Regions from separate parts of the Methylocystis sp. IM3 genome, predicted to be linked through region 1. Evidence: predicted binding sites of a transcription regulator. Region 1 holds the regulator's gene; each other region holds the start of a gene.
What was found. The regulator LexA, encoded in region 1, represses DNA repair genes until DNA is damaged. The targets are predictions, from matches to a motif close to TGTTCNNNNTGTGTTCNG.

Region 1 (6,542 bases):
ATGCATGCATAAGGGACGGGCGATGCGCGCCGCGGCGTTGGCGTCGACGATATCGATGAGGCCAAGCGCAAGTTGTTCGAATTGCTTGATGTCGCCAATCGGATGTATCTGCCGCGCGACAAACTGGTCGACGATGGCGCCAAGAAGCGCGGCATGGTCGATCCGTCGCCCTGACATATCTCGATGCATGGATCGGCTACTCACTCGAACGCTTACGCAACTGGAGGAGAGAGACTAGCCCCGGGTCGTTAGCGGAACATTAACCCTCGCCGCCCCCTAATTCCGTTCAGAGTTGATTCATTTTGGACCAAAGCCGCCACGAAGAGGTCGACATGGGGGAGGTCATCGCCTTCGGATTGCGTGGGAACATCCCGCGCCGTGTGAGCGAGCCGCGCACCGGCGACGCTCAAATATTGTTCTTCCTCGGCGTGCGCTACCTGCGCATGGACGAGACGCCCGCCCTCGAGACGCACACGCCGGGCCGGGGGCCGCAGGGCGGCAAGAAGCGCAAGAGCCGCGCCAGGGGCTGAGGGAGCGTGATCTTGGCCATGGCGCCGGCCGACGACTCGCATTAAGGTCTCGTCGCGGGGGTCGGGATGAGCGACGCACGGGCGGCTGAACATCGGGAGCTTGGCGGCGGCGTTGTTTCGATCGCGCCGCGCCTCTACTGGCCGCCGGAGGCGCTACGGCGCGCCTACGCCGAGGAAGTCGAACTCAGGCGGCCCTTTCTGTGGCGCGCAGTCGGCGCCATTGGCGGCGTGGTCCTCTATTTCAGCGCCAACCGCGAGCCTTCGCTCACCCTTTGCTTCGGGGCGCTCGCCAGTGTCGTCCTGATCGCCTTTCTCACCCGCCGCCACGCGCGCGCCCATGGACTTTTTCTCGCCCTCGCCTTCGTGGCGGCCGGCTTTGCCGCGGGAGCCTGGCGCACGGCGCGGGTCGCGGCGCCGGTCGTCGCAAGGACGGGCGTCGGCGAATTGACGGGATTCGTCGAAGAGATCGACCTGCGCGCCAGCGGCGCGCGCTTCATCCTGCGCGTCGCGAGTGCGGAGGGTTTTTTGAATGATGTTGCGCCCGCGCGCGTGCGCCTCACAATGCGCGGCGAGCCGCATTTCGCCGCGGGCGACTTTATCGCCCTGAAGGCGCGGCTTCTGCCGCCCGCGCGGGCGGCGCTGCCGGGCGGCTATGATTTTGCGCGGGACGCCTATTTCGCGCGGATCGGCGGCGTCGGCAGCGCGCTCGGCCGCATCGAGACCATGCCGCCCCCCGATCCGGCGCCGGTGTCGCTACGTTTTTTCGCCGGGGTCGACCGCGTGCGAAATGCGCTCGCGCTGCGCGTCGACAGGACGATCGGCGGCGACGCCGGCGCGATTGCCGCGGCCATGGTCACGGGCAAGCGCGACTTTCTGTCCGAGAATGCCAAAGATCTCATCCGGCGCGCCGGCATTTTTCACATCGTCACGATCTCCGGCATCCAGATGACGCTCGTCGCCGGCATTTTCTTCGTCGGCCTGCGCCGTCTGCTCGCGACGTCGCAGACGCTCGCCCTCAACTATCCCATCAAGAAATGGGCGGCGGCGCTCGCCATCGTCGGCGCAATTCTGTACGACATCGCCACCGGCTCGCGCGTCGGGACGGAGCGCGCGCTGATCATGACGCTGATCATGCTCGCCGCCGTGCTGTTCGATCGGCCGTCGCTCTCCATGCGCAATCTCGCGCTCGCGGCCTTCTTCGTCGTCGCCTTCGAACCGGAGGCGATATTGGGCGCAAGCTTCCAGCTCTCCTTCGCGGCTGTCGCGGCGCTCATCGCCGTCTATGAATGGCGGGGCCAGCGTCTCGCCCACAGCCGCTCGGGGACGGCGCCTTCCCCGCCCGGACGTTTTGTGGAGTGGCGCGAAATTCTGGCCGAGCGTCTTTTGCATGGCCCTGGCGCGCTCGTGGTCGCGACGCTCTGCGCCACTTCCGCGACCGCCTCCTTCATGGCCTATGACTTCCACGAGATCAGCCCCTATGTGCTGATCGGCAATCCTCTGACGCTCGCCGTCATCGAGTTTTTCGCCGTGCCTTGCGCGCTTCTCGGCGCCGCGCTCTACCCCTTCGGGCTCGACGGCTTCATCTGGCGCTGGCTGGAGATGGGCATCCATCTCGTCACATGGCTTGCCGGCCTCATCGCCAGCGCGCCCGGCGCCAGCCTTCAGGTGAAGGCTTTCGCGCCCTGGGCGATCGTCTTTCTTGCCCTCGCCGTGCTCTCCGCGGTGCTCTGGCGGACCAGCGCGCTGCGCGCCACGGCCATTCCGCTGGCGCTGATCGGGCTCCTCGGCGCCAGGAGCGGCGCCGGATTCGATCTCGCCATCCCCGCGTCGGGAGACGCAGCGGCGATCCGTCTCGCCTCGGGAGAACTCGCTTTGCTCGCCAGGAGGCCCGGCGCCTTCGCGGCGGAACAATGGCTGCGCGCCGACGCCGACGGCCGAAGCGTCGTCGAAGCGAAAGACGGGACCGCTTGCGACGATTACGGATGCGTAGCCCGTCTGGCGGACGGGCGTTTTGTGGCGCTCGTCACCGCGCGCGGCGCTTTTCTCGAAGATTGCGCGCGGGCGGCGATCGTCGTCACGCCGCTGCGCGCGCCCGAAGGCTGCGGCGCGCCGCTCGTCATCGACCGTATCAGGCTCGCGGAAACGGGGGCCGTGTCCTTGCAGTTCGCCAAGGAAGGCGGCGTCCTGTGGACGACCGCGCGCGGGGTCGACGAGGACCGGCCCTGGTCTCCCCGCCCGCCGCCCGCGACCGGGCGCGCCGCGGCGCCCGAGGATGAGGAGAGCGAGGAAGCGGAACTCTCGGAACCGATGGAATGAACCACAGCGGCGCGAAAGCGTCGCGTCCCAGTCAAAACGACGGGGTTTGCGAGGGAGCGGAGCCGCCCCGCCCGCCTCACGTCGTCCGCCCGCGAGAAGCGGGATGGGCGAACCCCTTCAGAGCCGATATGACTATCCCTGTAAATCAGAGGGAAAGGTTCAATATTTCCGCAACAGGCTGACGAGCTTGCCCTGGATTCGCACCTTGTCGGGGCCAAAAATCCGGGTCTCATAGGCGGGATTGGCCGCTTCCAGCGCGATGGAGGCGCCGCGCTTGCGCAGCCGCTTCAGCGTCGCCTCCTCGTCCTCGATCAGCGCCACGACGATGTCGCCCGAGTCCGCGTGATCCTGCTTCTTGATGACGACCGTGTCGCCATCGAGAATGCCGGCCTCGATCATCGAATCGCCGCGCACCTCGAGCGCGAAATGCTCCCCATTCGAGAGCATGTCGGGCGGCATGCTGATCGTATGGCTGCGGCTCTGAATAGCCGAGATCGGCGTGCCCGCCGCGATGCGCCCCATGACGGGGATCGCCACCGGTTGATTGCCCGACTCCTCGCGTTCGCTCAGTGGGCGGACGCGACCGAGATTGCCCTGAATCACCGCTGGCGCAAATTTGCCCCCACGGGAGCCGGCGCCGCCCCTGGGCGTCGCGGACTCGGGCAGACGCAGCACTTCGAGCGCACGGGCGCGATTGGGCAGACGGCGGATGAAGCCCCGCTCCTCGAGGGCGAGAATGAGCCGATGGATGCCGGATTTGGATCGCAGATCGAGCGCGTCCTTCATCTCGTCGAAAGAGGGCGGAACGCCCGATTCCTTTAGCCGCTCATGAATGAAACGCAGCAGATCGCTCTGCTTTTTCGTCAGCATGGAACGCCCCTGTCGCCACGGTGACAGCCCCTTGAGAGCAGTCGCGCGTTACAAACAAATCATGAACGATTCTTAGACGTTCCCTTTGCGTTCCGCAAGGGCAAATGCGGCAGGGCGGTCGCCAGGAAAAGCCTCGCGCGCGCCGGCGAAGCGACGCCCGCCCGCTATTTCTTCAGCTTCAGCGCCCGCTTGATCGAAGACGTCGGACCATCGTCGGCGGTGGCGGCGAGCGCCGACATGTCCCGGCGCGTATCCGTCGACAGCGCCCGCGCGACGCTCGTCGTTTCCGCCGGGCGGGCCGGCGTCGCCGCCTTGGCGGCGGCCATGGTCACGACCGGCGATTTCGCGGCGAGCGGCGCAGGCTTGCCGCCGCGCGCCGCCTTGTCCTCGAGCGCGATCTCCTCCGGCGGCGCGACCGCCTCGGGCCGGCTCGTCTCGGCGACCTTGGAAAGGAAGCTCGGATGCATGCCGCCGTCCTGATACACGACGCGCACCGGCTTCACCTCCTGCGAAAGCTCGGCAATTTTCGCCTCGTCCTTCGCGGCCTTGGCGGAGACGCTGGCGACGATCTCGGGGTCCTGCCTGAGCGGCGGACAGGCGGAAAGCGGATCCAGATGCCCGTCCGATTCGGCGTTGAAGACATAGCGACGGCCACAGAAGGCGACCTGCGGCTCCTCCTTCGTCACCTCGAAGTGGTCGCTGCCTTCCTTGAGGTTCTTCCAGAAACCGATGTTGGGGTCGAGCCGGTGCTTGGCCAAATTGTCCGCTGTCATGCGGAATGGAAACGACTGCATCTGAATCGAGCGCTGGCCGCCCTCGAAGGAGGAGCGCGCGACGGCGTAGATTTCGGCGATCTGCGCGTCCGTCATGGAGAAGCAGCCCGCCGAGGAGCAGGCGCCGTGCACCATGATGGTGCCGCCGGTATGGCCCAGCGCCCTGTCGAGCTGGTTGGGATAGCCGACGTTGAAGGACAGATAATAGGACGAATTGGGATTCATCTGCGCCGGGCTGATCGAATAGAAGCCCTCCGGCACCTGACGGTCGCCCTCGCGCGTCTTGGGTCCGAGCTGGCCCGACCAGCGGCACATGGGATAGGTCTTGAGATGGACGTATTTGCCGTCGGCGCCCATCTTCCAGATCTCGAGCTCGGCCTCTTTCTTGTAGGCGCGGATCAGCATGGGCGATTCCTTGCTGGCGCCGACTTTCTCCATGAGGGCGAGGGTCTCGCGCGGGATCGGCGCGAGGGAGCGATGGGACAATCCGCTGTCCTGGCAGGCGGCAAGTGAGAGCGCGACAAGAGACAGCGCGGCGAAGGCGGCGGCCGATACGGCCGGCTTCAGGACCCGGTATGTCATGCTCTCGAGCTCCCTTCAGCGTCCCTGCCCGCCGCTCACGCAAGCCGACGGGCGAGGGCCTCCCAGCCCATCTGGCTGCTTAGTCCCAACATTGGGCGACAAAGTGTTCGTGGCGCCTCTGGAGGGGTTGGAACAAGAGCTTTTTACGCATTTACCTTAACGCTTCTCGTCGAGCTTGCGCCCCATATTGAGAAACTTTTCGGCGCGGGCGTGACGCAACTGCTCGCGCGACAGATTGGTCAGGCGCGAAAGCTCCAGCGAGACCGCGTCGCCGACGGCAGCAATGGCGGCGGCGGGATCACGATGGGCGCCGCCCGCAGGCTCCGCGACGATCAGGTCGATGATCCCGAATTTCAGCAGATCCTGCGCGGTGATCTTCATGCTGGTCGCGGCGTCCTGCGCCCTGGCCGAATCGCGCCACAGGATCGAGGCCGACGCCTCGGGCGAGGCGACGGTGTAAACCGCGTGCTCGAGCATCAGCACCTTGTTGGCGGCCGCGATGGCGATGGCCCCGCCCGAGCCGCCCTCCCCCACCACGACCGCGACATTGGGGACGCCAAGCTGAAGCGAGGCGTCCGTCGAGCGGGCGATGGCCTCGGCCTGGCCGCGCTCCTCGGCGTCGATGCCCGGAAAGGCGCCGGCGGTATCGACGAGCGAGATAACCGGCAGGCCGAAACGGTCGGCGAGCTCCATGAGGCGAACGGCCTTGCGATATCCCTCGGGGCGCGCCATGCCAAAATTGTGGTGCAGGCGGCTCGCCGTGTCGGAGCCCTTCTCCTGACCGATGATGCAGACCGGCTCCCCCCGGAAGCGGCCGAAGCCGCCGACGATGGCCGAATCCTCGCCGAAGAAGCGGTCGCCGGCGAGCGGCGTGAATTCGGTGACGAGCTGCTTGACGTAATCCGAGAAATGCGGCCGCTGGGGATGGCGCGCGACCTGAATCTTCTGCCAGGGCGTCAGGCCCGCATAGAGATCCGCGAGCGCCTTGGCGGCCTTCGCCTCGAGCTTGGTCAGCTCCTCGGCGATAGACACCCCTTCGCCTTTCTCGGCCAGCGTGCGCAGCTCCTCCACCTTGGTTTCGAGTTCGGCGACGGGCTTTTCGAAGTCGAGATAGGAGCGCATGGACGAGGGGGATTCCTTGCTTGAAAGCCTTCGGGCAGCCGGGGGCGGCTTCGCGCGCGCAAACTCGCCGCTCGGCGCTACGAAGTCAAGAAAAGGACGGCGCCGGGCTCGAACCAGCTTTGTGTAGCATCATCCACACATCGAAGTCGCTGGCGGGCGGGAATGGCGAGAGACACGAAAAAAGGCGCGAAAAGCGAGGTCCTTTCCATGCGCATGGACCCGGCGACGCGCTTCCTTGTGGATTTCGTCGCCAGATGCAAGGGACAAAGCATCTCGACGGTGGTGGAAAGAGCCATTCAGGAAACGGCAGACAGGATCAATCTTGCCGACGATCCCCGGACGGGGGAAA
Region 2 (6,542 bases), 2.4 Mb from region 1:
GATGTCGCTTGGCGGCGTAGCCGACATTCGTCTCGAAGCCATAGGCCGGAAAATGTCCGCCGAGCCGGCGCATCATGGCGTCGCGGGCGACCTTGGCGACGATGGAGGCGGCGGCGATGGAGAGGGCGGCGGCGTCGCCCTTGACGATGGCGCGGCAGGGGCAGGCGAGGCGGGGCGGATCGGAGCCATCCACGAGGACATAGGCCGGCGCGCGGGAGAGGCCGGCGACGGCCCGCGCCATGGCCGCGAGCGTCGCCTGGCGGATGTTCATGGCGTCGATTTCGGCGGGCGTGACGAAGGCGACGCTCACCGCCAGCGCCTTTTTCATGATGCGCTCGAAGGCGTCCTCGCGCGCCTTTTGCGCCAGCGCCTTGGAATCGTCGAGACCGCGCGGCAGGCGCTTCGGATCGAGAATGACGGCGGCCGCCGTCACGGGGCCTGCCAGTGGCCCGCGCCCGACTTCGTCGACGCCCGCGACGGGCCAGACGCCTTGCCGGTAGAGGCGTCCTTCGATGCGGAAATCGGGCCCCGCGCTCATGGCGTCGCCGCTCCGGAGCGGGAAGGAGAGGACGCGGGACTTTTCCCTTTTGTTGTCATTGGCGCAGCAAAACGCCTGCGAGGCCGACGCGCAAGAGCAAGCCGGCGCTTTCCCCGCTTAAAACAGGGCGAGTTGCTGGGGCCCCTGTCGCGGCGGCTCGAAAAGATCGGTTCGCAGCCGCGTGGCCGTTTGCGGGAAGCCGAGCCGTTTAGCCGCGACCTCGAACCTCCGGCCGATCATCCAGGCATAGGGCCCCTCGCCCGTCATGCGCTTGCCGAAGCTCGGGTCATAACTCTTGCCGCCGCGCGTCGAGCGCACGAGCGAGAGGGCGCGGCGCGCCTTGTCGGGAAAATTGGCGACGAGCCACTCGCTGAAGAGATCGCGCAATTCCAGCGGCAGGCGCAGCATCACATAGCCCGCCTCGCGCGCGCCGGCGGCATGGGCGCGGGCGAGGATGGCTTCGATTTCGTCGTCGTTGATGGCGGGAATGATCGGCGCCGTCATCACTGCGACGGGGACGCCGGCGGCCGCGAATGCCTCCATCGCTTCGAGCCGCCGCGCGGGCGTCGCGGCGCGGGGCTCCATAATGCGGGCGAGGCGCGGATCGAGCGTCGTGACCGAAAAGGCGATCTTGACGAGCCCGTCGCGGGCCATGGGCGCGATGAGATCGAGATCGCGCAGCGCGAGCGCCGATTTGGTGACGATCGCCACCGGATGTCTGGCCCGCGCCAGCGTTTCGAGCACGCTGCGCATCACCCTGTGGCGCTTTTCGGCGGGCTGATAGGGGTCGGTATTCGTGCCGATGGCGATGACCTTTGGCGTATAATTCGGAGCGGACAATTCACGTTCGAGTAGCTGCGCCGCGCCTTCCTTGACGAAAATCTCGGTCTCGAAATCGAGCCCCGGCGAGAAACCCATATAGGCGTGGGTGGGCCGCGCGAAACAATAGACGCAGCCATGCTCGCAGCCGCGATAGGGATTGATCGAGCGGTCGAAAGGAATGTCGGGCGAATCATTCTTCGTGATCATCGAGCGCGGCTTCTCGACGTGGAAATGCGTCTCGAGCGCCGCGAGGCTCGCGATCGAACCCCAGCCGTCGTCGACCTCCTCGCGGCTTTCCTTTTCAAAACGTCCGCTGCGCTTCGAAAGCGCCCCGCGCCCGCGCCGCCGCCCGGCCTCGACCAGCGCCCCGGCGCCGGCGACCGCCTCCGCGTCAGGCGAGATGTCCGCGAGCCGACCCATGACTGACCTTGCCCTCTTTCTGGAGACGGGAGGCCGGTCGCCCGGCCCCCCGTGGTCGCGGCTGGAGACTTTTGCGCCGGCCGGCTCGACCTGCCGGATCGGAACAAACCACGAATAAACGAACAGATAAAGAACAATTGAGGCCGGCGCAAGAGAGGCGAGCGAGGGCCGATAGGGGTCATCCTCGACGGGGAACGATTTCGCTTTTCGGAAAGCCCCTTAAAAAACAACCCCTCCGCCAGGGGAGCGCCACGGCGGGCGCTCGCTCGGCGGAGGGGTTCTCGTTTTCGTCCCTGTTTACAATCCCGCGTTTACATTGCGCGGGGACGGGCGCTCAGCGCACCAAAATATTCTTGAACTGCCAGGGGTCGCTCTCGTCGATGTCCTCGGGGAAGAGGCCGGGGCGTCCCTCGAGCGGCGTCCAGTCGGTGTAATAGCCTTTCACCGGGCCGAGATAGGGAAGCTGCACCTCGAGGCAACGCTTGTAGTCGACCTCGTCGGCCTCGACGATGCCGGCCTCGGGATTTTCCAGCGCCCAGACCATGCCGGCGAGCGCGGCGGAAGAAACCTGCAGCCCGGTGGCGTTCTGATAGGGCGCGAGGTCGCGCGTCTCCTCGATCGAGAGCTGCGAGCCATACCAATAAGCGTTCCTGGCGTGGCCATAGAGCAGCACGCCGAGTTCGTCTATGCCGTCGACGATTTCATGTTCGTCGAGGATCTTCCACTCCGGCTGCATCTTGCCGGCGGCGCCGAACATTTCATGCAGCGACAGCACCGCGTCATTGGCGGGGTGATAGGCGTAATGGCAGGTGGGGCGATAGACAGCCTTGCCGCTGTCGTCGCGCACGGTGAAATAGTCCGCGATCGAGATCGATTCGTTGTGCGTGACGAGGAAGCCATATTGCGCGCCGGGCGTCGGGCACCAGCTGCGCACGCGCGTATTGGCGCCCGGCGAGAGGAGATAGATCGCCGCGCCGCAGCCCGTCTGATGGGCGCGGCCGATGTCGGGCAGCGCCTTTTCATGCGTGCCCCAGCCCAGTTCGGCCGGCTGCATGCCCTCGGAGACGAAGCCCTCGACCGACCAGGTGTTGACGAAGACGTCGAGCGGCTTGGGGTTGCGGGCGCGCTGCGTGTCGCGCTCGGCGATATGGACGCCCTTCACGCCGAGCTTCTGCGCCAGCGCGCCCCATTCTGCGCGTGTCGTGGGCTCCGTGTCGAAGACGCCCGTATCCTTGGCGATATTGACGAGGGCCTGCTTGACGAACCAGGACACCATGCCGGGATTGGCGCCGACGCAGGAGACGGCGGTCGTTCCGCCGGGGCTCCGGCGGCGCTCCTCGAGGATCGTCTCGCGCAGGGCGTAATTGGTGCGCGACTCATTGCCCATGGACTTGTCGAAATAGAAGCCCGGCCAGGGCTCGATGACCGTATCGACGTAAAGCGCCTTCAATTCCCGCGCGAGCTTCATGATGGCGAGCGAGGAGACGTCGACCGAAAGATTGACGATGAAGCCCTGTCCGCCGCCCTTGGTCAGGAGCGGCGTCAGCACCTCGCGGTAATTCTCGGGCGTGAGCTTCTCCTTGAGGAAGGCGATCCCGCGCTCGTCGAGAAGCCGGCGATGCGTATCCACCGGGTCGATCACCGTGAAACGCGCCTTGTCTAAGTCGAAGTGGCGTTCGATCAGGGGCAGGATGCCGCGCCCGATGGAGCCGAAGCCGATCAGGACGATCGGGCCGGTGATTTTGCCATAGACGGGCCAGACTGACATATGCGCGGTCTCCTGCGGTTCGTTCGAAATTGTTGCGCCGCGATAAAGCAAGAGCCGGCGTCTTAATCAAGTGCGCGGATTTTACGCTCCCGCCCGCTCTTGACCCCGGCCCGCCGCAAGCCAGAATCGAAATCGAACGCAAGGGAGCGGCCCGAGGGAGCGACCATGGGACCGGCGAGGGGAAGCGATCTCGAAACGCCGGCTCCCCGCGCGGCCGAACTGCGCCTCGTCACGGTCACGCCGGACCAGCCGCAAAAGGCCAAGCCTGTCAAACTCCTCGCAAGCGATTCGGTCGAGGACGCGGCGGTGTGCGTCTTTTCGGCCGCGCTCGACCATTTCGAGGCCAATATCCCCGCTTTCGAGGCCCGACCGTCGGCGGAAGCCGTTCACCAGATGCGCGTCGCCCTGCGGCGGCTGCGCGCGGCGCTGGGGCTTTTCAAAAAAGCGCTCTCCGGTCCGACGCTGGAGGAGGCGCGGATGCAAGCCAAGCGCATCGGGGCCGTGCTCGGCGCGGCGCGCAACCTCGACGTTTTTTGCGACATGCTGGCGGAGGGGCCGGGTCGGGCGATGGGCGACGATCCGGGCTTTTCCGCCCTGCGCGACGCTCTCGAACGGCGCCGCGCCGGCGCCTATCGCGCCGCGCGGGCGGAGATCGGCGGACCGCAACTGGACGCCTTTCTCTCGGCGTTTCGCAAAGCCATCGCCTCGCGCGACTGGGAGGCGGCGGCGGGCGCAATCGACGAAGGATCGGCGACCGACTTCGCGCGCGAGACGCTGTCGAGGCTGCGAAAGCGCGTCTTGAAGAAAACCAAAGGACTCGCCGACCGCACGCCGGAAGAACGCCACGCCGCCCGCATCGCGCTCAAGAAGGCCCGCTATGGGGCGGAGTTTTTCGAAAGCCTGTTCGACCGGGACGCGGCGGCCGATTTCGCCGCGACGCTTGCGAAGATTCAGGACGGGCTTGGCGCCTTCAACGACATGGCGATGGCCGAGCGCCTGCTCGACGAGATCGAGACCGGGAGCGGCGAGGGCCTGAGCGCCGCGGGCTTCGTGCGCGGCTGGTTCGCCCATGCGGCGCAGGAGGGGGCGGCCCATGCGCGAAAGACCGAGAAAAAGCTCAAAAAGCTCGAGCCTTTCTGGGAGTGAGGGTCCGCCTCGCTCATGCAACCGATGACGCCCCGCCGCCGTCGATGCGGCCCAGCACGCCATTGGGCTGACGCGGACCGCCGCCCAGATAGCGGTTGCGGTCGCGCACGAGCTTTGTCACGGCGGAAAAGTCGATCTTGCCGGAGCCGAGCAGCGGGACGCGCTCGACGCAGACGATCTCGGCGGGGATCGAGACATCGGATGCGCCTTTCGATTTGGCGTAGGCCAGGAAGCCGGCGCGGGTGGCGTCCTTCTGCTGGGTGACGAGGACGATGCGCTCGCCCTTGCGCGGGTCGACCTCGGTCGCGGCGGCGGAGAGCGCGGCCGGCCAGAGTTCGGCGGCGAGCTCTTCGACGGCGGCGAGCGACACCATTTCGCCGCCGACCTTGGCGAAACGCTTCGCGCGGCCCTTGATCGTGACGAAGCCCTCCGCGTCGATCGTGACGATGTCGCCCGTGTCGTACCATCCGCCCGGCGGCGGCTGCAATTCGCCCGGCCGGTCGGCCTTGAGATAGCCCATCATCACATTGGGGCCGCGCACCAGCAGCCGGCCGCCCTCCTCGACGCCGGGCACGCGTTCGAGCCGATGCTCGACGCCCGGCATGAGGCGGCCCACCGTGCCGAATTTGTTGAACATGGGCGTGTTGAGCGCCAGCACCGGCGCGGTCTCGGTGACGCCATAGCCTTCGAGAATGCGGATGCCGAATTTCTCGCACCAGACCTCGCGCGTCGATTGTTTCACGGGCTCGGCGCCCGCGACGACGTAGCGGATCGAGCGGAAGTCGTAAGGGTGCGCCGAACGCGCATAGCCGGCGAGAAACGTGTCGGTGCCGAAGAAGATCGTGGCGTTGGTGCCGTAGATCATCTCCGGCACGATGCGATAATGCAGCGGCGAGGGGTAGAAATAGACCGGCACGCCGGAGATGAGCGGCAGCATGAAGCCGATCGTCAGGCCGAAGGAGTGAAAGACCGGCAGCACGTTGAAGACCTTGTCCTTGCGGCCGAAGTCGATGCGCGCCGCCGCCTGTGCGGCGTTCGCCAGCATGTTCCGGTGCGAGAGCGCGACGCCCTTGGGCGCCCCTTCCGAGCCCGAGGTGAAGAGCACGGCGGCCATGTCGTCGGCCTTGCGGGGAACGACGGGCTTTCTGAAGCGCAGCCCGGCCGAAAGCTTGTCGAAGAGCCCGATGCGCGCGCCCATGTCTTCGAGATAGACGAGCGCCACTTTTTCAGAGAGCGCCGCGGCGAGCCGGTCGAGCTTGCCCTTCTCGATGAAGGCCTGCGAGGTGACGATGGTCGTCACGCGCGCGGCCTCGCAGCCCGAGAGGATATTCGCGGCGCCGGCGGTGAAATTGATCATGGCCGGAACGCGTCCCGCCGAGATCGTCGCGAGGAAGGCGACGCCCGCGGCGTTGGCGTTGGGCAGCATGACGCCGACGGCGTCCCCCGGCGCGCCGATCTGCGCGATCCTTACGGCGAGCGCGCGGGTCGTGACGAGGATCTTGCGATAGGTCAGCTTGCCCGTGAGCGGGTCTTCGAGCGCGACGCGTGAGAGGCCGTGCTTCTCGGCCGCGTGCACGACCGCCTCGAAGATGGTCTCGTCGGTCTTCGTCGTGCGAAAGACGAGATCCGACATGATCTGATAGAGCGCCGCGCCCGCCGCCATGCGCCGCGCCTTGCCCTTGAGCGCCTCGTCCACGCTGAGGCGCACCGGCTCCAGAATGGTGAGGGTGAATTTCGGAAAGAAGCGCCGCCGCGCCTGTTCGCGGGTCAGGCGCGAAAACATGGTTTGCTCCGGCCCGTCGATCTTCACCGGCACGACGAGGGCGCCGGATTTCTCGGCGATGAGCC
Region 3 (6,542 bases), 400 kb from region 1:
CGGCGGAATGAGCGGCCGAGGCGATGGCCCGACGGGCCAGCCTCGTCTCAATGCGGGGGCCGCAGCGCCTCGAACTTCGCCCGCACGTCCGCGGGCAGCCGTTTCGCCCGTCCCTCCTCGACGCAGACGACCTTCACGGTCGCCGTCACCAGCGTCTCGTCGCCGCGAAGCACGCGCTGGTCGAGTATCAGCGAGGCGGCGCCGAGTTCGAGGGGCGCCGTCTGCACGCTCAAAAGATCGTCCATGAGCGCGGGCTTGCGGAAGTCGATCTCCATGGCTCGAACCACGAAGAAAATCGGCGCGCCCGCCGCGCCCTCGAGCAAGGGGCGCTGATCGAGCCCGATCGAGCGCAACAGCTCGGTGCGCCCGCGCTCCATGAAGCGGATGTAGGACGTATGATAGACGAGGCCGGAGGCGTCCGTGTCCTCCCAATAGACCCGGATGGGGAGCGTGTGAGCGTTCATTTATTCCTCGTCTACAAACAACCCGAACTGCCCGCCCGGCCTCGACGGCTCCGCGAGCCCCAGATGGCGGAAGGCGTGGGGCGTCAGCAGGCGGCCGCGCGGCGTGCGCTGGAGGAAGCCTTGCTGGAGCAGATAGGGTTCGATGATGTCCTCGATGGCGTCGCGCGGCTCGGAAAGGGCGGCGGCGATGGTCTCGATCCCGACCGGCCCGCCCCCGAAATTGATCGCCACCATGTCGAGATAGCGCCGGTCCATGATGTCCAGCCCGATCGAATCCACGTCGAGCAGCGACAGAGACCGGTCGGCCAGCTCCCGCGTAATTGTTGCTAACCCCTCGACGACGGCGAAGTCCCGCACGCGCCGCAGCAGGCGGCCGGCGATGCGTGGCGTGCCGCGCGACCGCCGCGCGATCTCGCGCGCGCCCTCGTCGCTCATGCCGACGCCGATGACCCGCGCGCCGCGCTTGATGATCAGCTCCAGCTCCTGGGCCGTGTAGAAATTCAGCCGCACAGGGATGCCGAAGCGGTCGCGCAGCGGCGTCGTCAGCAGGCCCGCGCGCGTCGTCGCGCCGACGAGGGTGAATTTCGCAAGGTCGATCTTTACCGAGCGGGCCGCCGGCCCCTCGCCGATGATGAGGTCGAGTTGGAAATCCTCCATCGCGGGATAGAGAATTTCCTCCACCGCCGGATTGAGCCGGTGAATTTCGTCGATGAAGAGCACGTCGCGCGGCTCGAGATTGGTGAGCTGCGCCGCGAGATCGCCGGCCTTGGCGATCACCGGCCCCGAGGTGGAGCGGAAATTGACGCCGAGCTCGCGGGCGACGATCTGCGCCAGCGTGGTCTTGCCGAGGCCGGGAGGGCCGACGAGCAGCACATGGTCGAGCGCGTCGCCACGCGTCTTGGCGGCCTCGATGAAGACCTTGAGATTGGCGCGCGCCGCCTCCTGGCCGGTGAAATCGGCGAGCGTCAGGGGACGCAGGCTCGCATCCGCGTCGTCGTCGCGCTGCTCTGGGCTGACAAGCCGGGCAGGGGTGGTCAAGGATCGCTCCCATGCGCCGGCGCGCGCGCTATGCTGATCTTCGCCAAACGGAGCCGCGCCGTGAATCGCCCGTCCTCGCAATACGAGTATATGTCCCTCGACGATTTCGAGGAACTTCTCGCCGACAAGCCCGCCGACGAGAAATGGGAGCTGATCGGCGGCCGCGTCGTGCGGATGATGGTCGGCGCGCGCTGGGAGCACAATTACATCATCCAGAATCTCGCCGGCGGCCTGCGGGAGCGCCTGAGGGCAAGCGGCTCCCCCTGCCGGACGCTCGTTGAATCGTTCCGGCTGCGGAGTGTGGAGAGCGACTCCTCCACGCTTCCCGACATCATCGTCCACTGTCGCGCCCTGGAGCCGGGAGCGGCCTATCTAACCGAGCCGACCGCCCTCGTCGAAGTCATGTCGGAAGGCAGCAAGGCGCGCGACCGCTTCGAAGAATGGGCTGTTTACCAGCGTCTGCCGAGCCTTCGGCACTACGTGCTCGTGGAGCGTGACAGGGCGCATATCGAGGCGTTCGACCGGGTCGGGGCGGATTGGGCGGGCGTGCGCATCCTCGACGGGCTCGGTCAGTCGCTCGCGCTTCCTGCCATCGGCGTGTCCATCCCCTTGGCTGAAATTTACCGCGACGTCCTTACCGGCTGAGCCCGCCGCCCCAACCAGCGGTTCACCCGTGCGCAATAATTGGCGAATTCGTCCGGGTGCCGGGCGCGTAGCGCCGCTTCCTCATTGGGGACGATGAGTCTGTCCATGCCCCAGTAATGGCCGTAGAGCAGCGCCGCCACCGTCATGAGAAGCGTCAGCGCGCAGGGCGCTTCGCTCGTGAGGCAGACGCCGATCAATCCGAGCGACCAGGCGAGGCTCTGGAGAAGGGAAACCACATAGACCGGGTTTCGGGAGAAGGCATAGACGCCGCTGGTGACGAGCGTTTCGGAGCCGACGAACTGCCGCGCGTCGCCGCCCCTTTTTTCAAGATAGACGACCAGGCCAAGCTTCAAGGCCAGCAACAGCCCATAGACCGCGCCAGCGACAAGGACGGCGCGCGCGCCTTGTGGGGTCGGGGCGCTCAGGTGCAAAAGCAGCAGCGTCGCCGCGGCGTAAGCCGAGGTCGCGGCGAGATCCACGAGAAAAATGCGGGAGAACTGCAAATCTTGCCGGAGCCGCCGGACAGCCAGCGCCAGAAACGGAACGCGCCCCTTGGCCTGTGCCACGCTCATGCGGATCCCCGAGTTCAGCCGGCGCGGTTTTGCGCCGCGTTAACCCACTCTTATTGTCGACAAGACTTTACCTTTGCCTTAACGCGCTATTTGGCCAGCTCCTTCAGCCCCTGGCGGATGAGCGCGCCCGTCTCGGCGCCTTCGCCGAGCAGTTTCACGCTGGCCGCAACGGCCACGGCCGCCTGCGGCCGGCCATAGCCGAGATTGACGAGCGCCGAGATGGCGTCTCGCACGGCCGAGGGCGCGTTCTGGTCCTCGTCGCCGCCCGAAAGTTTGGCGACGACCGGATCAACGGAGCCGAAGGCGGGGGCCTTGTCCTTCAGCTCCGCGACGATGCGCGCGGCGAGCTTCGGCCCGACGCCCGGCGCCCGCGCGACCATCGCCTTGTCCTGCGTGGCGATGGCCGAGCCGAGTTCGGCGGCCGAGAGGATGGAGAGAATGCCGAGCGCCACCTTGGCGCCGACGCCCTGGACGGTTTGCAGCAGGCGGAACCAGTCGCGTTCGGCCTCGCCCTGGAAGCCGAAAAGCTTGATCGAATCCTCGCGCACCTGCGTCTCTATGGCGAGCGCCGCCGCCTCGCCGGGGCGGGGGAGCTTTTGCAGCGTCCTTCCCGAGCAATGCACGACATAGCCAACGCCATTCACGTCGAGGATGACGAAATCCTCGCCATAGCTGTCGACGAGGCCCTTGAGCTTGCCGATCATAGGGCCGCCCTCAGCGCGCGGGCGCCGCGGTGCTGCGCATGGCAGATCGCGACCGCCAGCGCATCCGCCGCGTCGGCGGAGGCCGCCTGACTAGCGGGCAGAAGCACACGCACCATCATCTGGATTTGCGCCTTCTCCGCGTGGCCGGCGCCCACGACGGTCTTTTTCACGAGATTGGCGGCGTATTCCGCGATCTCGATCCCTGCGAGCGCCGGCGCCATCAGCGCAACGCCACGCGCCTGGCCGAGTTTGAGGGTCGATTGCGGGTCGCGATTGACGAAGGTCTCCTCCACCGCCGCCTCATGTGGCGCATGATCCGCGATGACCTGCATAAGTCCCTCGTGCAGCTGACGAAGCCGGTTGCCCATGTCGAGCGACGCGTCCGACCGCACGCGGCCGCAGGCGACGAAGGACAGGCGGGAGCCTTGGGACTCGATGACGCCCCAGCCGGTGTTTCTGAGGCCGGGGTCGATGCCGAGGATGCGAATCGGAGGAGCGGGCATGATCGAACATAACCAAAACATCGAGGCGCAGGCTAGGACCGCAGGGAGGACAGAGACGAGCGGTTGAAACGCGTTGACGTTCGAGCCAGAGCTTTGCTTTAATCGGGCTGGATTACTCGCGAAGAGGGGGGATGCATGAGCTATGTGATCGCCAGCGCCGATGGAGTGGCTGTTATCGTCGACGTCGACGGCAACGTCGCGACGATCGACAGTACATTCGGACCGCCCGACGTCTTTGGGAAACTTGAGCCGAAGCCGGTGTTACCGATCAGCATCGCCGCTTCGGCGGGCGGCGGCGTCGAAACCTGCGTCGTGGTCGATGCAGTGGGAAACTGTTGGCGCGGCCCGATCAGGCGTGAGGCTGGACGAAGCTTTTCCCACATCGGGAAATTGCCCGAGCGAAGTCAGTCCTGAGATCGCATTGCATCTTCGGGGTCGACCTTTCTCAAGGCCTCCACCACCGCGTCGAACGCCAGCATCGTTGACCCGTGCCGCGCCTTGTAGTCGCGAACGGGCTCCAGCACGGCGAGGTCGGCCCATTTGCCTTTCGGCGGCGGGCCGTTCTCCTTCAGCATTCGACGCAGCGCCTCGCGGGCCTCGCGCAGCTCCTGGGGGGTCGAGCCCACCACATTGCGGGCCATGATCGAGGCCGAGGCCTGGCCGAGGGCGCAGGCTTTCAGCTCGTGGGCGTAATCCGCGACTTTCCCGTCGCGGAGGTCGAGATCGACCGTGATGGTCGAGCCGCAAAGCTTGGAATAGGCCTTGGCGGACGCATCCGGCTGCGCCAGGCGTCCGATACGCGGGATGTTTCCGGCCAGTTCGAGGATTCTGGCGTTATAGACCTTGTCGAGCATGTTCAGCGCGGTCTCGGCGCGGGGCTTACCTTCGCTCCCGCTCGCCTTTATATAGAGTCTCGAGGGCTGGCGCGAAAGCGGCGGTCCCGGCGCAACGCCGAGGCGCCGCAGGTTTCTGCAAGACTCAGGCGAAGTCTCGAATTTCGCGTCGTTTTCTCGCATACGAGGGGCGTGATTTGAGGTTCCGACCCATGCGTCTTGACCGCATGGGGGCAAGCGCCGCCCGTCCGCGGCGCGATTGTTCGAGGAGGCGCCACATGGATGACGTGGTTAAGACCTTTCCTGCCCGCCCCAGTTTCGAAGAAGACCGCTCCGAGCCCATGATGGACGCAACGCCTGCAACCGCCGAGCGCCCCGTGACGGCGCCCGTCGCGAAGACGCTCGAACGCCCCTCCCGCGCCGAGGCCGAGGCCGCCGTCCGCACCCTGCTGCGTTGGGCCGGAGACGATCCCGACCGCGAGGGCCTGCAAGAGACGCCGCGCCGCGTGGTGAAGGCCTATGAGGAGTTCTTCAAGGGGTATCAGGAGAATGCGGACGAGGTGCTGTCCCGCGTTTTCGAGGAGGTCGAGGGCTACGACGACCTCGTGCTCGTGCGCGACATCCCCTTCACCTCGCATTGCGAGCACCATGTCGTGCCCTTCGTCGGAAGGGCGCATATCGCCTATTATCCGACAGGCGGCGTCGTGGGCCTTTCCAAGCTCGCGCGTCTCGTCGATGTCTTCGCGCGTCGCCTGCAGACCCAGGAGGCGATGACGGCGCAGATCGCCGGCGAGATCGAGAAACATCTACACCCACGCGGCGTCGCCGTGCTGGTCGAGGCCGAGCATATGTGCATGTCGATGCGCGGCGTGCTGAAACAGGGATCGTCGACCGTGACCGTCCAGTTTTCGGGCGTCTTCCGGGACGATCCGGCCCAGCAGGCGCATTTCTACACGCTGTTGCGCGGGGCGCGCTGATGGACAAGGCGGCGCTGGAGGAGGGCGCGGAATTCGCCCCCCGCTTCGACGCGAACGGCCTTATTGTCTGCGTGACGGTCGAGGCCGCATCGCGCGAAATTCTGATGGTCGCCTATATGAACCAGCTCGCGCTGGACAAGACCATCGAGACCGGAGTCGCCCACTATTGGTCCCGTTCGCGTAACGCGCTCTGGCGCAAGGGCGACACATCCGGACAGGTCCAGCGCGTTCTGTCGCTCGCGGTCGATTGCGACCAGGACGCCATCATGCTGACGGTCGAGGCCGGCGGCGACGGCAAGGCGTGCCATACCGGCCGCAAATCCTGCTTCTACCGGCGGCTTACGACCGAAGACGGCGGCCGTCGGCTCGTATTCGGAAATTAGCGGGCGCGGGCAATGGCTCCCGTTCGGGGCCGAGCGCGTCACATATCGGTTTTCTATGCCGGCGCTGATCCTTTTCGGCCGCCGCGGGAGCTTCTTTCTGCTCCTTTTGCTGCTTCTTGCAGCTATGCGAGGCCTTCGCGCCGCGATGGACGCGGACCCAGGAATGCGCCTCGACGAGGACGGGAGCGAGTGCGAAGGCGGCCGGCGAGGTCGGCTAGAGCCAATCCAGTCATGCAACCCTCCAATCGAAACCACTGCGGCGCCTGAGCTGTCCAAAAACAAAGCCCCGCCTCCTCGGAAGAGGGAGCTGGTGGCCAAATTCGACCCGGCGGGCGATGCGCAGTGTGGCGACGAAGCAGCGAAGCGTGGCGGGTTCCGCATATTGGCGTTTTCGCTACGATCCCTAAATGGTTTTGCGGGAGA

Region 2: a site for LexA is predicted at 1,899-1,916, ahead of WOC76_RS19365 (PA0069 family radical SAM protein). Genes of this name have one in related genera too.
Region 3: a site for LexA is predicted at 3,929-3,946, ahead of ruvC (crossover junction endodeoxyribonuclease RuvC). Genes of this name have one in related genera too.

Annotation. Positions count from the first base shown of each region.
Region 1 is NZ_JBBPBZ010000002.1:1,168,508-1,175,049, reverse strand. It holds gene WOC76_RS07545 (DUF2336 domain-containing protein) at 1-189, opposite strand, end outside; gene WOC76_RS07540 (hypothetical protein) at 333-530, shown strand; gene WOC76_RS07535 (ComEC/Rec2 family competence protein) at 597-2,846, shown strand; gene lexA (transcriptional repressor LexA) at 3,006-3,716, opposite strand; gene WOC76_RS07525 (L,D-transpeptidase family protein) at 3,881-5,071, opposite strand; gene WOC76_RS07520 (acetyl-CoA carboxylase carboxyltransferase subunit alpha) at 5,228-6,193, opposite strand; gene WOC76_RS07515 (hypothetical protein) at 6,356-6,542, shown strand, end outside.
Region 2 is NZ_JBBPBZ010000002.1:3,558,637-3,565,178, reverse strand. It holds gene WOC76_RS19370 (ribonuclease HII) at 1-538, opposite strand, end outside; gene WOC76_RS19365 (PA0069 family radical SAM protein) at 656-1,780, opposite strand; gene WOC76_RS19360 (homospermidine synthase) at 2,115-3,548, opposite strand; gene WOC76_RS19355 (CHAD domain-containing protein) at 3,714-4,694, shown strand; gene WOC76_RS19350 (acyl-[ACP]--phospholipid O-acyltransferase) at 4,708-6,542, opposite strand, start outside.
Region 3 is NZ_JBBPBZ010000002.1:1,566,345-1,572,886, forward strand. It holds gene WOC76_RS09455 (PstS family phosphate ABC transporter substrate-binding protein) at 1-11, shown strand, start outside; gene ybgC (tol-pal system-associated acyl-CoA thioesterase) at 48-464, opposite strand; gene ruvB (Holliday junction branch migration DNA helicase RuvB) at 465-1,502, opposite strand; gene WOC76_RS09470 (Uma2 family endonuclease) at 1,563-2,147, shown strand; gene WOC76_RS09475 (methyltransferase family protein) at 2,123-2,719, opposite strand; gene ruvA (Holliday junction branch migration protein RuvA) at 2,806-3,423, opposite strand; gene ruvC (crossover junction endodeoxyribonuclease RuvC) at 3,420-3,926, opposite strand; gene WOC76_RS09490 (hypothetical protein) at 4,062-4,340, shown strand; gene WOC76_RS09495 (iron-sulfur cluster assembly scaffold protein) at 4,331-4,780, opposite strand; gene folE (GTP cyclohydrolase I FolE) at 5,038-5,736, shown strand; gene hisI (phosphoribosyl-AMP cyclohydrolase) at 5,736-6,119, shown strand.